3 regions of the Eubacterium sp. SB2 genome follow, and region 3 is predicted to be linked to each of the others. Evidence: predicted binding sites of a transcription regulator. Region 3 holds the regulator's gene; each other region holds the start of a gene.

Region 1 (4,679 bases), on a different contig from region 3:
GTATGAAACGATTTCTGTAAAAATAGGAGCGGGTGATTACCGGTTTACAGTAGCAACTTCCAAAGTAGTATTCGATGGTTTCCGCAGCGTTTACACAGAGGCTGACGAAGAGAAAGAGGAGAGCAATGTTCTGGTAAACGGCCTGGGTATGGACACCCGACTGAATAAGGAGAGCTTTGATTCAAAGCAGCATTTTACGCAGCCGCCGGCGCATTATACGGAGGCGACTCTGGTTAAGATGCTGGAAGAACTGGGCATTGGCCGTCCAAGTACTTATGCTCCTACGATCTCCACGATCCTGGGACGCCGCTATGTCACAAAGGAAGCAAAGAACCTTTATATCACAGAGATCGGCGAGGTCGTGAATAATATCATGAAGCAGTCTTTCCCAAGCATTGTGGACGAGAACTTCACTGCCAATATGGAAGGCCTGCTGGATATGGTGGAAGAAGGCAAGGTGCCTTGGAAAGAGGTCATCCGTAACTTCTATCCGGATCTGGAAGAAGCAGTGCAGATCGCCGAGAAAGAGCTGGAAAGCGTTAAGATCGAAGACGAAGTGACAGACGTGATCTGTGAAGAGTGCGGCCGCAACATGGTGGTAAAATATGGTCCTCACGGAAAGTTCCTGGCTTGTCCGGGATTCCCGGACTGCAAGAATACAAAACCATATCTGGAGAAGATTGGCGTTCCATGCCCGGTCTGCGGTAAAGAAGTAGTAATCCGCAAGACAAAGAAGGGCAGAAAGTATTATGGCTGTGAAAATAATCCGGAATGCGAGTTTATGTCCTGGCAGAAGCCATCCAAGGAAAAGTGCCCTGAATGCGGCAATTATATGGTAGAAAAAGGCAGTAAACTCGTATGTGCAGATGAAAAATGTGGATATGTCCGAAATCTGAAAAAAAATTAGATAAATGACGTTGATATTTCGTGAGTTGTATGATAACATAACTATATCGAACGAATTGGAACGAGTTGTATACACAATTAAATCTGGAGGAAATCAATGAGCGTACAGTTATTGGATAAGACAAGAAAAATTAATAAGCTGCTTCATAACAACAATTCCAGCAAGGTGGTTTTTAACGATATTTGTGCCGTCCTTACGGAGATTCTGGATTCCAATGTCCTTGTTGTCAGCAAAAAGGGCAAGATATTGGGAGTGAGCAAATGTGGACAGGTGGAAGGCATTAGGGAACTCGTTGGCGAGTCAGTCGGTGCGCATATCGATGAGATGCTGAACGAACGTCTGCTTAATATCTTATCTACCAAAGAGAACGTAAATCTGGAAACACTTGGTTTTTCGCCGGAAGCGGTGAGAGGGTACCAGGCTATTATTACACCGATTGACATAGCAGGAGAGCGTCTGGGAACTTTGTTTATTTACAAACAGAATTCCGTATATGAGATTGATGACATTATCTTGAGTGAGTACGGAACAGCGGTCGTAGGGCTGGAGATGCTTCGCTCCGTCAATGAAGAGAGCGCGGAGGAGACGAGAAAAGAACACATCGTTCAGTCTGCGATCAGCACCCTTTCTTTTTCAGAGCTGGAGGCAATTATTCATATTTTTGAGGAACTGGATGGTACGGAGGGCATACTTGTAGCAAGTAAGATTGCAGACCGTGTGGGCATTACCAGATCCGTAATTGTCAATGCACTTAGAAAGTTTGAAAGTGCAGGTGTGATAGAGTCCAGGTCATCCGGCATGAAAGGGACATATATTAAGGTTCTGAATGATTATGTGTTTACGGAACTGGAAAAAATAAAAAAAGAGCGTCTGTAGATATTCAGACGTATTTATCTATTATTGAGCATAGTAAATTGGAGAGGGTATCAGGCAGCTGATACCCTCTCTTATGATAACAATCAATCATGATCCGGAAGTTAAGGGCAGAAAGTCAGATCGTTTAGGAGGCGGAGAAATATGTATGAAGGTAACCCGGTAGACTTACAGATGGAAAAAGTAATTTCGGCAGATGTAATTTTTGACGATGCGACGCATCATTGCAAGGTTTTTAAGTATGATTTGGAGGAAGATTACATATACTTGCAATTAAAAGAAGATGATTTGACGGCAATTTCCCTGGATGCCAAATATCAGTGCTATATTTCCACTAAGAAAGAACTGCTTTACTGTACTGGAGCAGTGAAAGAACGCTTTCAGTGTGAGAATGGCAATATGCTTGTCTTTAAGATAGAGAATGGATTCTATATTGTGGATAGCGTAAAACGGCCGATTAAACGAAAGTAAGCAAAAGATTTAACAGAAGTCAGTTTTATAAACTAAGAATCCCGCAGGGCATACCGTAACACATGCCGTTACTGTGCACGCCCGTAGGGGGTGAACAGTAACGCAAGCTGCAAAATAATGTATAAATTTTAGAAACTCTGTTGACAAATTGGAAACAGAGTGCTATTTTATATTCATGAGGTTAGCACTCAAAAGAAATGAGTGCTAATAACTAGCAAAATCAATTAAGGAGGAATTACTATGAAATTAGTACCATTAGGTGACAAGATTGTATTAAAACAATTTGAAGCGGAAGAAACAACAAAGTCAGGTATCGTCCTGCCGGGTCAGGCAAAAGAAAAGCCGCAGGAGGCATTGGTAATTGCAGTTGGACCTGGTGGAAATATAGACGGTAAAGAAGTGACAATGCAGGTAAAAGTCGGCGATAAAGTTATCTACTCCAAATATGCAGGAACGGAAGTAGAGTTAGAAAAAGAAGAGTATATCATTGTAAAACAGAGCGACATTTTGGCAATTGTTGAGTAGGGGGTCCGTTAAAATTAATTTAATTGCTTGACTAATTTCTATAAAATAATATGTTTTAACAGATGAACTTGAAGAAAGAATTTAATTAGAATAAGAGGAGTGACAGACATGGCAAAGGAAATCAAATACGGAACAGAAGCCAGAGCAGCGCTGGAAAAGGGTGTTAACAAGCTGGCCGACACAGTAAGGGTAACATTGGGACCAAAAGGAAGAAACGTTGTACTTGACAAATCATTCGGAGCACCGCTTATTACAAACGATGGTGTAACGATTGCAAAAGAAATCGAACTGGAAGACGGATTTGAAAACATGGGAGCACAGCTGATAAAAGAAGTGGCGTCCAAGACAAACGATGTAGCCGGAGATGGTACAACAACAGCTACAGTACTTGCACAGTCCATGGTACACGAAGGAATGAAGAACCTGGAAGCAGGTGCGAATCCGATCATTCTTCGTAAAGGAATGAAGAAAGCTACAGACGTAGCAGTAGATGCCATTGCAAAAATGAGCAGCAAAGTGAAAGATAAAGAGCAGATTGCCAGGGTTGCAGCCGTATCATCAGGGGATGATGCAGTTGGACAGATGGTAGCAGACGCTATGGATAAGGTTTCCAATGACGGAGTTATCACGATCGAGGAGTCCAAGACAATGCTTACCGAACTGGATTTAGTAGAAGGTATGCAGTTTGACCGTGGATACATTTCCGCATATATGGCAACAGATATGGAAAAAATGGAAGCAAATCTGGAAGATCCGTACATCCTGATCACAGACAGGAAGATCTCCAGCATTCAGGATCTTCTTCCGCTCTTAGAGCAGGTTGTACAGTCAGGCGCAAGACTTCTGATTATTGCGGAAGATATTGAGGGAGAGGCTCTTACAACATTGATTGTCAATAAACTGCGCGGAACATTTAACGTAGTAGCAGTAAAAGCACCGGGCTATGGTGACAGAAGAAAAGAAATGCTGCAGGATATTGCGATTCTGACAGGCGGACAAGTGATTTCAGAAGAACTGGGAATGGATCTGAAGGAAGCTTCCCTGGATCAGCTGGGACGTGCAAAATCCGTTAAAGTTCAGAAAGAGAACACTGTTATTGTTGATGGTTGCGGAGACAAGAAGGCAATCGAAGACAGAATTGCCCAGATCAAGAAGGGAATCGAAGAGACTACATCTGATTTTGACAAAGAAAAATTACAGGAAAGACTCGCAAAACTGGCTGGCGGCGTAGCAGTTATCCGCGTAGGCGCTGCAACAGAGACTGAGATGAAGGAAGCAAAACTCCGTATGGAAGATGCTCTGAACGCAACAAGAGCTGCAGTAGAAGAAGGAATCATCGCAGGCGGCGGTTCTGCATACATTCACGCAGCGAAAGAAGTTGAAAAACTTGCCGAGGAACTGGAAGGCGACGAGAAAACAGGCGCTAAAGTAGTTCTGAAGGCTCTGGAGTCACCACTGTACCACATTGCATCAAATGCTGGTCTTGAAGGAGCAGTTATCATTAATAAAGTAAGAGAGTCCGAACCAGGAGTTGGATTTGACGCATACAAAGAAGAGTATGTAGACATGGTAAAAGAAGGAATCCTGGATCCTGCAAAAGTTACCAGAAGCGCATTACAGAATGCAACAAGCGTAGCATCCACACTGCTGACAACAGAATCAGTAGTGGCTGCAATCAAAGAAGATACACCAGCAATGCCGGCAGGAGCAGGCGGCGGAATGGGTATGATGTAATTGGGTGAAAGGGGATCTTTGGTGAAGTAGGGTCCGCCTGCCGAGAGCGGTCAGTGGAATGGACGGAGGCGTACATCTGTTGGGGCTATGCGGCAACCCGTTTACGGGGAAACACTAACGTAAAAAGAACGGCCCACTGAGGGCACGTACAACATGCAACGGGAAAGCT
Region 2 (4,679 bases), on a different contig from region 3:
AAAACGGCTATTATGAATCCATTGATCTGATCGGCTCCGATCTCTCTTTATTGAATCAGATAAACAAACCCCAGCTGTGCGGCGGCGGTGAAATCGAAAATTTCTCCGGCTATCAGGTTATCTTACCGGATCGGTTTACGCAAAAGTATGGCATCGAAAAGGGGGAACGTATAGCACTCCAGATAGACGGCGCTCCTATCGAATTTGAGGTTGCGGCAATTGCAAAGTATGATACCGTTTTTCTGCGTCAGACCAGAGGCGCAACCGCCCTTCTTCCTCTGGATACCCTGGCGGAAATCACCGACTGCCCGGGTTACAGCGAAATTCTGATCGAGCCTGAAGACGGTATTTCCGCAGAATCACTGGCGGCTTCGCTCTTTGGTGAATTATCGGACAGTACATTTACCGTTACACAGATCGTTGACGAGGCATCTATAGCCGCGGGCGCCCGGCAAAAGACAATGCCCTTTTTTCTGATCAGCTTTTTCTCCCTAACCATGAGTATCTTCATTATTTACAGCAGTTATAAGGTCATTACGCTGGACCGTCTGCCCGTCATCGGCACCTTTCGCAGTATTGGGGCAACTCAAAAAATGGTCACCGGAATTTTACTTTTAGAGAGTCTTCTTTATGGCTGTGTGGGAGGCTTTGCAGGCATTCCTCTCGGAATTCTGGTTTTAAGAATGATCCTGCGGGGAATGAGCGGCACATTATCACAGGGCATAGAAATCTCCCCCGTGATTTCCTGGGCTGGAATCTTACTTTCCCTTGCGGCGGCAGTGATTGTCACATTGCTCAGCGCATGGATTCCTGTCCGAAGGGCCGGGCGGCTTCCTGTAAAAGCGGTCGTCTTAGGGGTTGTGGTGGAACAAAAAGCCTCCAGCCGTTTTATTATGGGGACCGGTGCCGTTCTGTTTGTCATTTCGGCCGTACTCCCCTATCTGTTTTCCGGAACATTGCTGTATATTGCCGGAGGTTTATCACTGCTTGGGCTGATCGCAGCGGCGATTCTGGTCATACCGCTTGTCACGAACCTGCTTTCAGGAATCCTGGAAAGAATATACGCGGTCCTCTTCAAAAACGAGGGTATGCTCGCCGCAAGAAATATGAGGAATAATAAGAATTTTACACAGAACATCACCCTGCTGTTTATCAGCATATCCGCAGTGATTGCCATTACGGTAGTGGGAGGGTTTGTAAATACTTACATCACCGATGTCTTTAACGGCGCCGAACTGGAGGGATTTGCCGACGGGGAAATGGATGACGTTTTTATAGAAACAGTAAAAGAGATAGATGGAATCGATAAGGTGCTGCCTCTTTATGTTTTCAATAATCAAATAAGAAGCGGGGACATCACATTTACGCGTTTGGAGGCCACCGATCATTTAAACTGGTATAACTCCATGTTCAATCTCAACTACACCAAACACAAAATGAAAGAGCAGGCCATCGAAGATTTTGAAACGCAGCGCTCCATCCTATTAAGCGAGGACTGTTTAACCCGTACCGGATATGCCGTTGGAGATCATCTAACCTTATCAGACAGCGGCGGGGACTATTCCTATCTCGTCGCAGGAAGTTTTAAATCAAGGGCAACCGATGTGGAGGCCATTATTCCTTCCCGCTATGCCATTTCCGATTTTCACCCGTCCGCCTTCCATTTTCTGGCTTATACCGCCGCGGATCCAAATGCGGTCATGGTTCAGATCCGCAGCCTGTTTGGCAATACCCAAAACTGGAGCAGAACCGTAGAGGAGTTCAATTCTGACGCTCATACCACCGTCGGTGCGTTTCTGAGACCCATGCAGAGTATGACTTACTTCATACTGCTGCTGGCAGCAGTCGGTAACATTAATAATCTGCTGATCAACTATATACAAAGGCGACGGACCATTGCCATGTATAAGTCCGTCGGATTAAGCAACAAACAAAACACAAAAATGATGGTAATTGAGAGCTGCACAACCGGAATGATTGGGGCCTTAATTGCTATACTGGTCTCCTATCTGGAAATAAAAACAATATTTCTAGTGGCAGGCCCCAGGATTTCCATGCAGCCGGAGCTGGATATTGTAACATTTCTATCAGCCGGGGCTATGGGAATAGCCGTAACTTTAGTAAGTTCCGTCGTTCCTATTATAAAAACCCGTAAAATGAAATTAGTAGAAGAAATCAAATTTGAATAAAAGGAGATCTGACAGATGAGGACAATGATCAACGATACCGCCATTGAAGGCAGAAATATAATCAAAGACTTTTATATAGGCGACACACCAACACGGATTCTAAAAAATATATCCCTAAAAGTCAGGAAAGGGGACTTCGTCTCCATTATGGGTCCTTCCGGCTCTGGAAAAAGCACATTACTCTACATCCTGGGCGGTCTTGATGTGCCAAGCAGCGGCTCCGTATATATGGACGGGACAGACATTTCAAAATTTGACGACCATAAAATGAGTATCATACGCCGTCGTAAAATCGGATTTGTATTCCAATTTTATAATCTCATCCCCAACTTAAATGTAGAGGAAAACGTCATGCTGCCTCTGCTGTTAGATGGAAAAAAGATGAAAGATTACAGAAGCCGGCTGGATGAAATCATTGAAACTGTCGGGCTGACAGAAAGGAAAAAACATACACCCAGAGAGTTATCCGGGGGCCAGCAGCAGCGTGTAGCAATCGCGCGGGCTCTTATTGGAAATCCCGAGATATTGTTTGCGGACGAACCCACCGGGAATTTGGACAGCAAAACAGGTGGTGAAATCATGGAATTACTGCATTCCATCAATAAACATACCGGCCAGACTATCATCATGGTCACACATTCCGCTGAAGCGGCAGAACGCAGCGGCCATATCATTACGATAAGGGACGGAGTGAGGTGCGTTGATTAATTTGTAGGGGCCTCTATCCGTCCGCAAGGCTGAATCTTGCGGACTAATATCTGGTTTTTGTAGTATGTAGGGATGGAAATTATTAAGAAATTATAAAATTAGCACTCACCTATTGACAGTGCTAATAATCATGTGATATATTACATGTAGAACAAAGATAACAAATTGATTTTTAGGAGGTATGAACTATGTTATTATCAAACAGAAGTTTTTTTAATGATTTCTTTAAAGACCCATTTTTTGAAAGACCTTTTGACAACTCTTCATCACAGATCATGAAGACAGACATTCATGAGAAAGACAATAACTACCTCGTAGAAATGGAGCTTCCTGGCTACAATAAAGAAGACATCAAAGCTGACCTGAAAGACGGATATCTCACAATTACCGCCACTCACGAAGAAAGCCAGGAGGAAAAAGACGAAAAAGGCAACTGCATCCGCAAAGAGCGCTATACCGGGTCATGCAACCGCAGATTCTATGTTGGTGACCAATTAAAACAGGACGACATTAAAGCATCATTTAAAGACGGCGTTTTATGCCTGTGCGTCCCCAAAGAGGCTCCAAAGGCAATCGAAGAAAAACCTAAATACATTACTATTGATTAGCTTTAAGTAAACCCTCTATGTGAAGCTATAAATCGTCTGACTTTTGAAAATGTATATACGTAAAAAAGCAGGGAGCCCGGTGCTTCCTGCTTTTTTATGATATATAGCCGCAAAGCGCATTGAGGCGGTGCTAAAGTATACAAGCTCCTCATGAGTGAGGGGCTGAGGAATTGAGGTGGGCCTGCCCACTTTGTTCCGCTGAGCCGGACTGCGTCCATAACAGTTCCTTCACTCACTATTATACCAGGCTGTCTGATGGTTCTCCTCCCCAGAATTCCTCTATCCTTGGCACAAGGTTATCTATCCTGCAGATCTGGTACCCCTCCCACTCCCGCGGAAATATCTCCCGGTACTGTCTCTGCATAAACCGCTCATCCAGCAGTATGATAACGCCACGGTCCTCCTCCGTTCTGATGACTCTGCCGGCAGACTGCAGTACTTTGTTCATTCCCGGGTAAAGATAGGCATAATCAAACCCCTTCATGTTTCTGCTGTCAAAATACTGTTTCAATATCTCTCTGTCATTGCATACCTGCGGGAGTCCCGTTCCGATAATCACTGCCCCAATAAGCCTGTCCTGGGTGAGGTCAATGCCCTCCGAAAAGATACCGCCCATCACGCAGAATCCCACGAGGCTGCACTCCCGCTCTTCTTCGAATGTCTCCAGAAAGATTTCTCTGGCTTCTTCTCCCATAAACTGCGACTGCACAATACATTCTATGTCGCTGCGCCCCTGCATCATATTCTGAAAACATTCCTGTACATCCTCCATAAACCGGTAGGACGGAAAGAAAACCATATAATTGCCCTTTCTCCCCTCCACTATATTAAGAATATATCTGGCAAACTTCTCATACATGTCTGCTCCCCGCATGGTGTACTTTGTGCTCACATCGTTGCCAAGCAGAAGAAGACGGTTCTCCCTTGGGAAAGAGGATTCTGCATAGATTGCATAATCATCGTTCTCCACGCTGAGCAGCTTTTTATAATAATGGATGGGCAGCAATGTGGCGGAAAAAAATATGGTACTGTTTCCCTGCTCCAAGTAAGTCTGCAGATTTACGGAAGGATTGACACAGAGCAGCTTTACACGGAAACGGCCGCCACGTTCAAGCTCCGAATAAATGACATAGTTTTCATCTAAAATATCATGAATATTCAAAAAGTCTCTGAC
Region 3 (4,679 bases):
AAGCCTGCATAGGTTGCCATGTTAATACCGATCGGGCCGGGGGTACTTTCACTAATTGCTATCATATTTGCCAGTTCTGTTGTGGTAAACCATGAATATTTTTGGGTCAGTTCCATCAAAAAAGGTACGGTTGCCATTCCTCCGCCAATAGAAAAAAGCCCGATTTTAAAGAATTCTATAAATAAGGTAAGATAGATCATGCTCTTTTTTTCTCCTTCAGTATATTTACAATGATGCCGGTTCCAGCGGCACAGATGACCAGTATAATAGTAGGAATCGGAGAGAATGTGGCGAGTAGAAAACCGGCGAGGAAGATAAGCAGTCCCAGCTTATCACGGATGCCCGATCTGGCCAGCGAGATAACGGTATTGATCATTAGGGCGCAAACCGCAATCCGAATGCCGGCCAGTGCATGCAAAACGGCCGGGATGTCCATAAAACGGCTCAAAATACTGGCTATCAGACAGATAATAATAACAGAAGGGCTTACCATCCCCAAAGTACCAAAAACAGCTCCCGGAACACCAGCCTGTTGATATCCGATATAAGTAGAGGTATTAACCGCAATAATACCCGGAGTACACTGTCCGATAGCATAGATATCCAGAATCTCCTCATCTGTAGCCCATTTCTTTTTCAGCACAACCTCACGCTTTAACATAGGCAGCATAGCCATGCCGCCTCCAAAAGTAAGTCCACCTACACGAAAAAAGGTCACATACAATTCCCATAATTTCTTCATCAGAATCCTCCTATACAAATATAACACTCCGGTACTTCATGCATTTCTTCCTATAGAAAATCATATCATTCTATATATTCTACGACTTTTCATAAAAAGATTCAATCAAACCTATGTAAAATCGGGATTCAGTTGACAGGCTTCAGTCCTGTCGACGGATGGGGACGCTTCATGACAGGGAGGCCGGGGAGGCGCTGGGGCTGTATATGCCGTTGCGATATGCACCCATGCTGCTAAGTGATTCTAGAACACCCGATGCCGGATAGGCGGGTACGCTGAACACATCACGGGAAATCTGATGATTTCCCGCGCTGGGTTCAGCAAAAACTTGATTTGGTGATCAAGTTTTTCCCCGCCTATCCGGCATCGGCTGTTCAAGAATCACTAAGCGCATTCCAGCATTTCGCAACGGCATATACAGCCCCAGCACCTCCCCGGCCTCCCTGTCATAAAGCTGGCTCATCCAATCGGCAGGAAAGCTCGCCAACCGGGTGGGATCCCGGACCAGGGCAGCGGATGTGGATTGGCTATGCGTGTCTTTTCATCTTCAAGATGCGTATTGAATTATTTTGATACCGGAAGCGTATCCCCTTGCTTTTTACACCTACTGGGGACATAAAAGTGCCACCAATTCTATATCCATACGCTGCCCCCGTTTGAGGCCCCTCCTTAGAAACGAGCTTTTTCCTACCGGTTGGATGCGCCAGCTCCATGAAGGGATAGCCGAAAACCTCCCGGAGAACATCCATGTCCTTTCAAAAACGCTCAAAGCGGACCTTAGAAATTCTTGGTGGGAAACAGCCCTGAAAATGGAGAGATTTTTGGATTCCGAATCCAAAAATCAGCTGACCCAGCGCGAGAAATCATCGGATTTCTCGTGATGTGTCAGTGGTGCTCCATTTTCAGGGCTGTTTCCCGCCTAGAATTTCTTAGGTCCGCGGCCGCGTTTTTGAAAGGACATGGATGTTCTCCGGGAGGTTTTCGGCTATCCCTTTATGGAGCGTCCCCATCCGCGCCGAAACTAAAGCTCGTCGCTAAATCCCGATTTTGTATAAAAAATATATAAAGACTGTTGACAAAAATTATCCATGGTGCTATCTTAGTATACGTAAGGTGTTAGCACTCAAAACTAAAGAGTGCTAATAAGCAAAAGGCTGAATCAAAAAGGAGGGTCCGGATATGGCAGCAGTTACTGAAATGACTGACAGGAAGCTAGTGATTTTAAAAGCAATTATCCGGAATTATCTGGAGACGGGCGAACCGGTAGGTTCCAGAACCCTTTCGAAATATACGGAATTGAATCTGAGTTCAGCTACTATTCGAAACGAGATGGCAGATCTGGAGGATCTGGGATACATATTCCAGCCCCACACATCTGCAGGGCGCATTCCTTCAGACAAAGGCTATCGGCTGTATGTGGATATGCTGATGGAGGAGAAAGAGCAGGAGATCACAGAACTGAGGAACACAATGCTTGAAAAGACAGACAAAGTTGACAAGATATTGCAGCAGGCAGCCAAAGTTCTAGCAGCGAATACAAATTATGCGACTATGGTTTCGGCCCCGGTCAACAGCAGGAACACATTGAAGTTTATCCAGCTTTCACAGGTGGATGAAGAACAGATTGTGGCAGTGATCGTGATGGGCGGCAACGTCATCAAGAATAAAATTATTGATGTCGGTGAAACTTTAAGTAGTGAGACTCTGCTGAAGCTGAATATGCTGCTGAATACGACCCTGAACGGGATGTCCATAGAAGAGATTAACCTCGGCCTGATCGCAAGGCTGAAGGAACAGGCTGGGATTCACAGCCAGGTGATCAGTGATGTTCTGGATGCTGTGGCAGAGATCATCCATGTGGATGAGGATATGGAGATTTATACCAGCGGTGCCACGAATATTTTTAAGTATCCGGAGCTTAGCGATAAGCAGAGCGCACAGGAAATTATCAGTGCATTTGAAGAAAAGCAGCAATTGGCCGATCTCGTTACCGAGACACTGGCCAGTGAAGATAATCATGGAATTCAGGTATACATTGGAGATGAAGCACCGGTGAAGACCATGAAAGACTGCAGTGTTGTGACAGCAACCTACGAATTGGGCGAAGGCATGAAGGGTACTATAGGTATCATAGGTCCAAAGCGTATGGATTATGAACATGTCATGAAGACGCTGAAGACTCTGCAGAATGAGTTGGATGCAATTTATTACAAAGACCCAAAAGAATAGGAAGGTGAATAGCTGGTGGAAGAGAAGATGAGCAAAGAAGATATGGTAAGAGAAGCCGTAGAGGAAGCCAAGGCTAAGGCCGCAAAGGAAGCGGAAAAAGAAAGAGACGAAAACCAGTCTGAGTCCGAAGCCGGGCCGGAAGCCTGTGAGGATGTACAGGAAGAAACAGAGTGCACAGACAACGGTGAGGATGCCGAAGAAGCCGAAGAGAATGAAGAACCGGATGCGGCTGAGGATGAAGAAGACAAATCCGGTAAAGAAAAGAAGCGCTTCGGCAGAAAGAATAAAAAAGATAAAAAAGACGAGAAGATCGAAGAACTGACTGACAGGCTTACCCGTCAAATGGCAGAGTTTGATAACTTCCGCAAGCGTACGGAAAAGGAGAAATCCCAGATGTACGAGATAGGTGCGAAAGATATCATAGAAAAGATTCTTCCGGTCGTGGATAATTTTGAACGCGGCCTGGCAGCTGTGCCGGAGGAAGAACAGTCCAATCCTTTTGCAGAGGGAATGGAAAAGATTTATAAACAGCTGATGACTACACTAGAAGAGGTCGGTGTGAAACCGATCGAGGCGGTTGGAAATGAATTTAACCCGGACTTCCATAATGCAGTCATGCATGTGGAGGATGAAGAACTTGGCGAAAATATCGTAGCCGAGGAGTTCCAAAAAGGCTACACATACCGCGACAGTGTAGTAAGACATAGTATGGTAAAAGTAGCAAACTAATTTCTCATTCAAAATCAAAATATTTTAGGAGGAAATGATTATGGGCAAAATAATTGGTATTGACTTAGGTACAACAAACAGCTGCGTAGCTGTTATGGAAGGTGGACAGCCGACTGTCATCGCAAATACAGAGGGGGCAAGAACAACTCCGTCCGTAGTAGCATTTACAAAGACAGGAGAGCGTCTTGTGGGAGAGCCTGCAAAACGTCAGGCAGTAACGAATGCAGACAAAACAATCTCTTCCATTAAAAGAGAGATGGGAACCGATTATAAAGTAACAATCGATGACAAAAAGTATTCTCCTCAGGAGATTTCTGCTATGATTCTTCAGAAAATGAAAGCGGATGCAGAAGGATACCTTGGTGAAAAAGTAACGGAAGCAGTTATCACTGTACCGGCTTACTTTAACGATGCTCAGCGCCAGGCAACAAAGGATGCAGGTAAGATCGCAGGGCTGGACGTGAAGCGTATCATCAACGAGCCTACAGCAGCAGCGCTTGCATATGGCCTTGACAATGAAAAAGAGCAGAAGATCATGGTATACGATCTTGGCGGCGGTACTTTCGACGTATCAATCATTGAAATCGGCGACGGAGTTATCGAAGTATTATCTACAGCAGGAAATAACAGACTCGGCGGAGACGATTTTGACCAGAAGATTACTGATTATATGCTGGCTGACTTCAAGGCAAAAGAGGGCGTAGACTTATCCGGGGATAAGATGGCTCTTCAGAGACTGAAAGAAGCCGCTGAGAAGGCAAAAAAAGAGCTTTCATCTGCAACAACAACCAACATCAACCTTCCGTTCATCACAGCTACATCCGAAGGACCGAAGCATTTCGATATGAACCTGACAAGAGCGAAGTTCGATGAACTGACACATGATCTTGTTGAAAAGACAGCGGAACCGGTAAGACGTGCGCTGTCAGATGCAGGCATCTCCGCATCTGAGCTGGGCCAGGTACTGCTGGTTGGTGGT

Evidence for each region. The regulator HrcA, encoded in region 3, represses chaperone genes, less so after heat shock. The targets are predictions, from matches to a motif close to TGTTAGCACTCNNNNNNNNNGAGTGCTAACA.
Region 1: a site for HrcA is predicted at 2,431-2,461, ahead of groES (co-chaperone GroES). Genes of this name have one in related genera too.
Region 2: a site for HrcA is predicted at 2,994-3,024, ahead of BN1938_RS19320 (Hsp20/alpha crystallin family protein). Genes of this name have one in related genera too.

The regions. Positions count from the first base shown of each region.
Region 1 covers NZ_LN865148.1:132,850-137,528, reverse strand. Annotated here, with positions in the region: gene topA (type I DNA topoisomerase) at 1-907, shown strand, start outside; gene codY (GTP-sensing pleiotropic transcriptional regulator CodY) at 1,004-1,783, shown strand; gene BN1938_RS00630 (hypothetical protein) at 1,925-2,251, shown strand; gene groES (co-chaperone GroES) at 2,492-2,776, shown strand; gene groL (chaperonin GroEL) at 2,885-4,510, shown strand.
Region 2 covers NZ_LN865153.1:1,568,843-1,573,521, reverse strand. Annotated here, with positions in the region: gene BN1938_RS19330 (ABC transporter permease) at 1-2,189, shown strand, start outside; gene BN1938_RS19325 (ABC transporter ATP-binding protein) at 2,205-2,897, shown strand; gene BN1938_RS19320 (Hsp20/alpha crystallin family protein) at 3,086-3,505, shown strand; gene BN1938_RS19315 (ATP-dependent DNA helicase) at 3,744-4,679, opposite strand, start outside.
Region 3 covers NZ_LN865151.1:523,995-528,673, forward strand. Annotated here, with positions in the region: gene BN1938_RS07210 (chromate transporter) at 1-200, opposite strand, end outside; gene BN1938_RS07215 (chromate transporter) at 197-742, opposite strand; gene hrcA (heat-inducible transcriptional repressor HrcA) at 1,922-2,971, shown strand; gene grpE (nucleotide exchange factor GrpE) at 2,987-3,700, shown strand; gene dnaK (molecular chaperone DnaK) at 3,741-4,679, shown strand, end outside.